DNA from 3 places in the Arthrobacter sp. 10L430 genome. Region 1 is predicted to be linked to each of the others. Evidence: riboswitches for the same ligand, from Rfam matches in the RefSeq annotation. Region 1 holds a riboswitch; each other region holds the start of a gene.
What was found. A riboswitch is a leader RNA that binds a small molecule or an ion and turns the genes downstream of it on or off. The one in region 1 is predicted to bind S-adenosylmethionine.
Positions count from the first base shown of each region.

Region 1 (3,234 bases):
GCGTCGCCCAGGTTGTTGGAGATGTCGATGATCTTCAGCGCGTCCAGCAGCGCGAAGGCGGCTTCCTTGCCGGACCGGCCGCCCGACGTCGCGAGTTCCAGTGTGAGCACGGTGCCGCCGGCCTTCATCTGCTTTGCGGCCAGCTCGTACTGCGGGTGGGACTTCAGCAGCGGGTACTTGACCCAGCTGACGGCGGGCTGTTCTTCAAGCCATTCGGCCAGGCGCAGCGCGGTGGCCGAGGAGTGGTTTACGCGCAGCGCCATGGTCTCCAGGCCCTTCGTGAGCACCCAGGCGTTGAACGCGGAGAGTGCGGGCCCGGTGTGGCGCATGAGCTGTTTGACCGGCCCGTCGATAAATTCCTTGGTGCCGAGGATGGCGCCGCCCAGCACGCGGCCCTGGCCGTCGATGTGCTTGGTGCCGGAGTAGACGATCACGTCCGCGCCGAGGTCGCCGCAGCGCTGCAGCAGGGGTGTGGCAAAGACGTTGTCGACCACGACGGTGGCGCCGGCCGCATGGGCCAGTCCGCTGACGGCGGCGATGTCCACGATCTCCTGCATCGGGTTGGACGGCGACTCGAAGAAGACCGCGGCGGTGGGCTCCGAAAGGGCAGCGCGCCACTGCTCCAGGTCCGGTCCGTCCACGAAGACCGTCTCCACGCCCCAGCGCGGCAGGATTTCGTTCAGGATCACAAAGCAGGAGCCGAACAGCGAGCGGGCGGCCACCACACGGTCCCCGGCACCCAGCAGGGCACCCAGGGCGGTGAATACCGCCGACATGCCGGACGCCGTCGCAAAGCACGCCTCGGTGCCCTCGAGCAGGCGGAGGCGTTCCTGGAAGGTGGCCACGGACGGGTTGCCGTAGCGGGAGTAGACGAAGCGTTCGTCCTCGCCGGTGAAGGCCCGCTCGGCCGCGGCAGCGGACTCGTACACGAAGCCCGAGGTCAGGAAAATGGGTTCGGTGGTTTCCTGGAAGTTGGTGCGGTCCAGCCCGCCGCGGACGGCCTGGGTTTCTGGGCTCCAGCCGGCGGCATCTTGATTGAAGGTCACTTAGTTCTTTCCCAGGTTCGTTGGGAGGCCGCGGTTCTTCCAGCCGTTGACGGTGCGCTCGCCGTAACGGTCCGGTTCGCCTTCAAAGCCTTCGAGGACGTTATACGAGGTGAAGCCCGCCTGGGTCGCTGCGACGGCGGCCGCGATGGAGCGCTGGCCGGACCGGCAGAGGAAAACGAGCTCCGTGGAGGTGTCCGCCGGAGCCTGCTGCTTCAGCTGCTCGATGAATGCAGGGTTGGGGATGCCGCCCGGGAAGGTCCACTGGATGAACAGCGGGTCATTCCGCTGATCGTTTGCGGTTGCGGTTTCCGGGATCCCGATGTGGGCCCATTCGCCCTCGGTGCGGACGTCCACCAGGATGGCGCCGTCTTCGAGTTTGGCCCATGCCTCCTGCGGCGTGAGGTCTCCCGCGTAGCTCATGCGTGGCCCTCGAACGCTTCGGCGTTGAGGTCATCGTCCGAGTCCAGCCGGTCCACGGCGGTGGCCACCGCTGCGTCGGCCGTGGCGATGGCGGCGGGCAGGATCACGGCCTGCGCCACGATCACGTCCCTGCCGTTGAAGGCGGCTGCGGGGCTGCCGTGCAGCACATACCCCTCCGCCAGGGCAGCGGAGATGCGTTCACAGAAGTCGCGGTTGTCCGGTCCCGTGATCAGGCGGTAGGACAGCTTTTTCTCAGGTTTATCCTGCTGGGACGGCAGGGTGTCGCCGGCGGGGGCGTCCGACATGACGGATCTCCTTCTCTCACGCTTGCAGCTCGAAGTGGTCGATATGCCGAGTATTCACCTGAGGCACCCCGCCGCGAAAGGGAGGGTTGCCGACCGGCCAGTCAGGGCTTGGCGCCGGTTCTCATTACTCCCCAAAAACGTAACACCGACGACGGCGGCTGGCACCGCCGCCGTCGTCATGTTCCGTAACGCTCGACGCCGGTTGCTTCGGTTACAAAGCCGCTGGCCGGGGGGATAATGACGGGAGATGAACCACCGTAACGCCGGATGAAACCAGGCAACAGTGAATGCGTCGAACGCCAATACAGTCAGTCCCATGCTGCATTTTGGATGGTTTGTGGGCCACGGCTTCGGGGTGCAGGGCTGGGGGACGCCGGGCTACGGCATCGGCTACGACTGGAAGAAGCCCTCGCTGTACCAGCATGCCGTGCGGGAGTTCGAGCGGGCGGGCCTGGACCTGTTCATCATCGAGGACTCCCTCACCGTCCCGGACACCTATGGCGGCAGCGCGGAGGTGAGCCTGGCGCAGGCATCGTTCGCGCCGAAGCACGATCCGCTGGCCCTCGTCCCGTACCTGCTGTCCGCCACCGAGCACCTGGGGATCGTGCCGACCGTCAGTGCCTCGTTCTATCCGCCGTTCACCGCGGCCCGGCTGCTGGCCACGCTCCAGCACTTCTCCAACGGGCAGCTGGGCTGGAACGTGGTGACGTCCGGCAGCGACCTCGCCGCCCAGAACTACGGCCTGGACCAGCAGATCGAGCACGACCTCCGCTACGAGAAGGCCGAGGAGTTCGTGGACGTGGTCCGGAAGCTTTGGCGGAGCTGGGACGGGGACGCCATCGTGGAGGACGCCCAGGGCGGCGTCTTCGCTGACCACACCAAGGTCCGGCCCATCCACCACGCCGGCGAGTTCTTCAAGGTCCGGGGTCCGCTGAACACGGCACCCCTGCCGGAGGAGCCCGTGCTGGTGCAGGCCGGGGCTTCCCCGCGCGGCAAGGCGTTCGCCGGTGGCAATGCCGACGTCGCCATTGCGCTGGCCCGCGGAGCCGACGGCATGAAGGCCTACCGCGACTCCATCCGCTCCGAGGCGGCCGCCGCCGGCCGGAACCCGGACGACGTCAAGGTGCTGTTCGTGCTCAAACCCACTGTGGTGGGCTCCAAAGCAGAGGCGGAGGACTTGCGTGCCGCGCGGAAGGAACTCACGCAGCGGGACATCGACAGCCAGCTCAACTCGATCTCATACCTGTCCGTCATCGACTTCAAACAGTTCGACCTGGACGAGCCCTTGCCGGACCTCACTACCAACAGCAACCAGGGAACGCTGGAGCACTTCTCCAAGGCTGCCCCGCCGGGCTCGACCCTCCGTGAAGTCCTGCAGGCCCGGAGCGGCGGCGCGGGGGACAGCATCGTCGGCACAGCCGAGGAAATCGCGGACCACCTTGAGGAAACGGGCGCCGCGGTGG
Region 1 covers NZ_JBFTJD010000011.1:135,678-138,911, reverse strand. Annotated here, with positions in the region: gene AC1DDG_RS12125 (O-succinylhomoserine sulfhydrylase) at 1-1,046, opposite strand, end outside; gene AC1DDG_RS12120 (rhodanese-like domain-containing protein) at 1,047-1,466, opposite strand; gene AC1DDG_RS12115 (DUF1737 domain-containing protein) at 1,463-1,771, opposite strand; SAM riboswitch class IV at 1,785-1,900, opposite strand; gene AC1DDG_RS12110 (NtaA/DmoA family FMN-dependent monooxygenase) at 2,088-3,234, shown strand, end outside.

Region 2 (3,234 bases), on a different contig from region 1:
GGAGGCCCAGGAAGCCAAGGAACTGGGAAGCGTCAGCTAGTCTCCCCGGCGGCTCCGGCATGCGGACATCCCCGCCCCGCCGGTCCTTTGACGGTAGTTTGGAACCATGACCCAACCCGCTTCGAGCTACAACGATGACCTGCGACTGGCCCATGTACTGGCGGATTCCGTGGATGACCAGACCATGAGCCGGTTCAAGGCGCTGGACCTTAAGATCGAAACCAAGCCCGACCTGACGCCGGTCACGGATGCCGACAAAGCCGCCGAGGAGTCCATCCGGGGCCAGCTCTCCCGCTCCCGCCCCCGCGATGCCGTCCTCGGCGAGGAGTTCGGCAGTTCGGGCCACGGTTCCCGGCGCTGGATCATTGACCCCATCGACGGCACCAAGAACTTCGTCCGCGGGGTGCCGGTGTGGGCCACGCTGATTGCGCTCGTCGATGAAGGCGAGCCCGTGGTGGGTGTCGTCAGCGCCCCGGCACTCGGCAAACGCTGGTGGGCAGCCAAGGGCGCGGGCGCGTACATGGGGCGCTCCCTTGCCGCAGCCACCCGGCTGAAAGTCTCGAATGTCTCAAATCTTTCGGACGCTTCGCTGTCCTACTCGAGCCTCGGCGGCTGGAAAGAACGCGGGAACCTGGACGAGTTCCTCGCCCTCACCGAAGACGTCTGGCGTACCCGCGCCTTCGGGGATTTCTGGTCCTACTGCATGGTGGCGGAAGGGTCCGTGGACATTGCCTGCGAGCCGGAACTGAACCTGTATGACATGGCTGCGCTGGTGCCCATCGTCACCGAAGCCGGCGGCCGCTTCACCTCGCTTGAGGGAACCGACGGCCCGTTCGGTGGCAACGCACTGGCCACAAACTCCATCCTTCATTCGGAGGTCCTCAAGCGGCTCAACCCGCAGCTGGACGACCTGCTGTAGTTCGGTCCAGCAAACTTTCGAAGAATTTTCGACGGCGGGCGTCCCCTCAGGAGGGCGTCCGCCGGCGTATCTTCGGCATTCCGGCCAGATGAAGCGGGGCTGTAACAAACCGCTTAACATTCACGTTGGCCTTTTCCATCGCCCGCCGGGATGTCCTACGCTCTTTACAGGTCACGAGTGCCAGCGCGAAACCCCGGTTTGCTGGCCGGCAACCCTCCATTCGCGGTGGGGTGCCCCGGGTGACGACCAGGCCGGTCCGGAACGGACCCGGCAAGCGCGGATCCCCGTCACAAAGGGGTCCTTTCACAGCGAGGTCCCATGACTACTGCAACGTTCTCCTCCAACACCGGCGCCGGCCTGCTCGACGATCGCATTGCCGCTGCCGGACGGCCGCTGGCCGCAGTTACCGGCGCCGAGATCCAGGCTCCGCTGATCCAGGGCGGCCACGTGCGTTACGCCAACCTCGATTACGGCGCGTCGGCACCTGCGCTGTCCGTGGTGTCGGCTTACCTCAACGAGATCCTGCCGTTCTACGCCAGCGTGCACCGCGGCGCGGGTTACGCATCGCAGATCAGCACGTCGGTCTATGAGAACGCCCGGAACATCGTCCGCGACTTTGTCGGCGGCCGCCCGGATGACTCCGTAATCTTCACGCGCAACACCACGGACTCCCTCAACCTGCTGGCAGGCTGCCTCCCGGTGGAGGACCACCACCACACGGGGGAAGTCCTGTACCTCGACATCGAGCACCACGCCAACCTGTTGCCCTGGCAGGGCGTGCCGCACCGCAGCGTGGTGGCATCCGCCACCCTCGAGGCCACCATCGCCAGCCTCCGGGCTGAACTGGAGCACGGCGACGTCAGCCTCCTCGCCGTGACCGGCGCCTCCAACGTCACCGGCGAAATCCTGCCGATCCGCCGCCTCGCCGCGCTGGCGCACGAGTTCGGCGCCCGGATCGTTGTGGACGCGGCACAGCTCGCTCCGCACCGCCGCATCAACATCGCCGCGGACGACGTCGACTATCTCGCCTTTTCCGGCCACAAGCTCTACGCGCCGTTCGGTTCCGGCGTCCTGGTGGGACGCCCTGACTGGCTCGACGCCGGCACGCCGCACCTTGCGGGCGGGGGCGCTGTCAGTGAAGCCCGGCTCGACGGCGTCAGCTGGACCACCGGCCCCGCCCGGCATGAAGGCGGTTCGCCCAACGTCCTGGGCGCTGCCACCCTGGCCCGCGCAACGCAGGTGGTCGCTGCCCTGGACCAGGAGCGCTGGCACGCCCACGAGGCGGCCATCCGGTCCTTCCTCGTCGAGGGGCTGCGGAGGATCGAAGGCGTCACCGTGCACCAGATCTTCTCGGACACCGACGCGGACAACGACACGATCGGCGTAGTGAACTTCTCCGTGGAAGGCTACGACGCCGGCCTGGTGGCGGCCTACCTTTCCGCCGAACACGGCGTCGGACTCCGCGACGGCCGCTTCTGCGCCCACCCGCTGCTCAAGCGCCTGGGACTTCCGTCCGGCTCCCTGCGCGCCAGCTTTGGCGTAGGTTCGCGGCTCGAGGACGCCCAGCGGCTCCTCGCCGGCATCGAGGAACTGCGCCGCACCGGCCTTGGCTGGGACTATGTGGTGGACTCGGGACGCTGGGTTCCGGCCAACGACACCCGCAGCTACCCGGACTGGGCACCCAACACGCCCGGCACCGCCGGCGCGGCCCCCTGCGCGCTGGACTGATCCCGGCACTCCGCCAGGGCGCTCCATGCGGTAAATTCGAAGGGTAAATTTTCAGCCTGCCCTAAGGAGACGGCGCGTGGCACGCGGTGGCCCCAAACTCGACCAGTGGCGGCGTCAGGAACTCGGGCAGAGTTTCCAGGACGGCGGCGAACACTACCACCGCGTCCGTCCCGGCTACCCTGCCGAGTCCGCGGACTGGATCATTCCTGCCGGCGCCCGGACAGCTGCTGACATAGGCGCCGGTACCGGCAAGTTCACCGCCTTGCTCGTGGAACGCGGCCTGGCGGTCAGCGCCGTGGATCCCTCGCCGGACATGCTTGATCAGCTCCGCGTTGCCTATCCGGCTGTGGCGGCGGGTGAGGGCACCGCTGAGGAAACGGGACTGCCCGGCTCGGCCTTCGACGTCGTGACGGTGGCACAGGCATGGCACTGGTGCGAGCCGCTGCGGGCCAGCAGTGAAATCGCCCGGATACTGAGACCTGACGGAGTGCTCGGCCTGATCTGGAACCAGCTGGATACGTCGGTGCCATGGGTCCATAGACTCTCGCGCATCATGCACGCCGGTGATGTCCACAAGCCGGACTTCC
Region 2 covers NZ_JBFTJD010000001.1:280,420-283,653, reverse strand. Annotated here, with positions in the region: gene rsgA (ribosome small subunit-dependent GTPase A) at 1-40, shown strand, start outside; gene hisN (histidinol-phosphatase) at 107-919, shown strand; SAM riboswitch class IV at 1,089-1,202, shown strand; gene AC1DDG_RS01245 (aminotransferase class V-fold PLP-dependent enzyme) at 1,238-2,647, shown strand; gene AC1DDG_RS01240 (class I SAM-dependent methyltransferase) at 2,724-3,234, shown strand, end outside.
Region 2: linked by a shared signal. The riboswitch ahead of AC1DDG_RS01245 (aminotransferase class V-fold PLP-dependent enzyme) and the one ahead of AC1DDG_RS12115 (DUF1737 domain-containing protein) in region 1 are both predicted to bind S-adenosylmethionine.

Region 3 (3,234 bases), on a different contig from region 1:
TGGCCGTGCCGGATCATGATGATTTTCCCGGGCGCACTCATACTTCCCCAGCATAGGGGCCGCCGCGGAGGAGACAGGTTCCTGAAGTACTACAGTGTCCGGAAGCCAAACAGGAAAGTACCAGCAACTGCAGGCAAGATAGGAACATGTTGGTTCCTTCCCGCCGTCGCCTGCGGATCGAAGTCTGGATAGTCCTGGGACTGTCGTTGGGGCAGTCCGCCGTGTACTCCGTGGTGCAACTCCTGGACAAGATGACCCGGGCGCCGCTGGCGCAGGGCACATCCACGCTGAACCGCTCGCAAAGTACACGGGAATATTTCGATCTGACGTACCAACTCCTGGACATCATCTTCGCGCTGGTGCCCCTCTTGCTGGTGATCTACTTCCTGACGGAGCACCGCCAGACGAAGGCAGGAACGGGCTACGTGGGTGGCTCTGCATTCCAGAAGCTGGGTTTCAATTTCGCCCGCCCCGGAAGGGACCTGCTGCAGGGCGTGGGGCTGGCCGCTTTGATCGGCATACCATCACTGGGCCTCTATGCGGCGGGGCGGGCGCTGGGCATCACGACGGCGATCATCCCCAGTGCCCTGAACGCGTACTGGTGGACGGTTCCCGTGCTGATTCTCTCCGCGGCGCGGCACGCGGTCGTCGAGGAAGTCATCGTGGTGGGCTACCTCCTGGACCGGTTCGGGAAGTTCGGCTGGTCCATGCCGCTGTCAATCTTTGCCAGTTCCATGCTCCGCGGCAGCTACCACCTGTATCAAGGGTTCGGGCCCTTCATTGGCAACGCCATCATGGGCGTGGTGTTCGCCTGGGTCTACACCAAAACCCGACGGGTGATGCCCCTGGTCATAGCCCATGCACTGCTGGACATTGTGGCGTTCGTCGGCTTCAGCCTGTTCGGAAAGGCCGTCGGGCTGGGCTAGGCATTGGGTAATCAGGCGTTAAAGTAATTCGGCCGCCATCGGTGGGTGACGTCGTTGGCACCCGCTGATGGCGGCCGAAGCTTGTTGGCAGCGCTGCGTCAGATTGTGACGGCGCCCGCTGCAGTTTCAAACGTGACGGACAGGATGCCCGGGGTTCCGTGCGGAGCCACCCAGTTCACGGCGACGTCCTCGAGGGGCCGCTCTACAGGTTCGCCGAGCCATTCGGTAACGCGCTCGGCGGAGCCTGCGATGGTGAGACTGGACATCTTGACGTTGCTGTCATAGGCGTTGGACGGGTGAAGCCCCGGATCGCCTTCCCACTTGAGCATGTACGGAACCTGCGGGTCTGCAATGAGGCCCAGGATTCCGATCTGCTTCCACACGAGTTCACGGCCGTCCGGGAACTTGCGGTTGCCGTTGACGGCGGAACGTCCCAGACGGTCCTCAAACGGGGCGAGGTCGTCCACTTCGACGCACCATCCCATCCAGCCGCCACCGGCAGCGGACCGTGCGCGCACGGCCTGCCCGAACGGAGCTTTATCCGACGCCGGGTGGTCCAAGACCTCCACGACCTCAAGGTACTTGTGCCCGGCGAGCGGGATAATCATGTTTCGGGTTCCGAAACGGGGGTGCACTCCACCCTTCACGGCTTCGACGCCGAGGGCGGACGAAATACGTTCGGTGGTGGCAGCCAGGCCATCGTGTTCACAGGCGTAAGAGACGTGATCCATGCGCATGCCCTCATCTTGGCATCTTGTGACGCGGCTCTCAGCTAAGGGCAGCCTAACCCTCATGGGACGTCCGGGCTGTGCGGAAGTTTCGTCGCAAGCTTTGAACGGCTTTGGCTCCCGATGGTGTTGCCGGGAGTCACACAGCCGTCACAATCTTCGCGTGGGCGGCGCCCTCTTTCGTAAACTTGCCCTAGGTCATGAGTGCCAGCAACAGCCCCGGCTTGCTGGCCGGCAACCCTCCTTCCGCGGTGGGGTGCCCCGGGTGAAGACCTGGCCCGCCGGTCAGCTGGCGGCGGGCAAGCGCGTAGAAGAGGTTTACCTATGACGATTTCCGTCACCCGCACAGAAGTTCCGAATGTCGAAGTTACGGATGGCGCTGCGGTTCCCGTTGGCACCGCGGTTACGGACGGCACGGCAGTTAAGGATGGGACAGTCCAGTACGTCAGCATCGGCAACCTTGAGCTTGAGGCCGGCGGATTCCTGCCCGACGTTACCCTCGCCTATGAAACCTGGGGGACGCTCAACGAGGACTGCTCGAACGCCATTCTCGTGGAGCACGCCCTGACGGGCAGCACGCACGTTACCCGCGGCACGGATGACGAAGAAGGCTGGTGGGAGCAGCTGGCCGGTCCCGGCGCCCCGGCGGATACGGACAGGTTTTTCGTCGTCTCCATCAACATCGTCGGCGGCTGCTACGGATCCACGGGGCCGTCGTCGGCTGCTCCGGACGGCAGGCCGTGGGGTTCACGCTTCCCGCTGGTCACGCTCCGCGACACCACCGCGGCCGAAGCGCGGCTTGCGGACCAGCTGGGCATCAGCAGCTGGTACGCCGTCCTTGGCGGCTCCATGGGCGGAGCCCGGGCGCTGGAGTGGGCCGTCACCTACCCGGAGCGGGTGCGGCGCTGCGGCGTTATTTCCATCGGCGCCAGCAGCACGGCCGAACAGATCGCCTTCGCGCAGGCACAGACGCTGGCGATTCGGCAGGATCCTCACTTCAACGGCGGCGACTACTACGCCGGCCCGGTGCCCGAGGCCGGACTGGCGCTGGCACGGCGGATTGCGCACATCACCTACCGGTCCGCGCAGGAGCTGGATTTCCGGTTTGGCCGGAACGCCCAGGCCAGCGAGGCGCCGTTGCAGGCGGATGCCCTTGCTGCCCGCGGCCGGTACCAGGTGGAAAGCTACCTGGACCACCAGGGGAGCAAGCTCGTGGGGCGCTTCGACGCCAACAGTTACATTGCAATCACCGAAGCGCTGATGAGCCACGACATCTGCCGCGGGCGCGGATCGCTGAAGGAGACTCTGGCGCGGACCACCGCCGACTTCTTTATTGCGGCCGTAAGCACAGACCGGCTTTACTTCCCCTCGCAGTCCCGGGAGCTAGCAGACGCACTGCCGGGGGACGTGGACGTCCATGTGATCGAGGCGCCGATCGGCCATGATGGCTTCCTCACCGAGATTGGGCAGCTGGACGCGCAGCTCCGGGGAGTCTTTTTCGCCTGAATCTTGCTTGAATCTTCGCCTGAGCCGACGCTGAGCGGACGCTGCACCCAAGCTGGACACCCTGGCGCCAGCAT
Region 3 covers NZ_JBFTJD010000002.1:187,802-191,035, reverse strand. Annotated here, with positions in the region: gene AC1DDG_RS03130 (histidine phosphatase family protein) at 1-41, opposite strand, end outside; gene AC1DDG_RS03125 (CPBP family intramembrane glutamic endopeptidase) at 147-926, shown strand; gene AC1DDG_RS03120 (VOC family protein) at 1,025-1,663, opposite strand; SAM riboswitch class IV at 1,851-1,966, shown strand; gene metX (homoserine O-acetyltransferase MetX) at 1,979-3,160, shown strand.
Region 3: linked by a shared signal. The riboswitch ahead of metX (homoserine O-acetyltransferase MetX) and the one ahead of AC1DDG_RS12115 (DUF1737 domain-containing protein) in region 1 are both predicted to bind S-adenosylmethionine.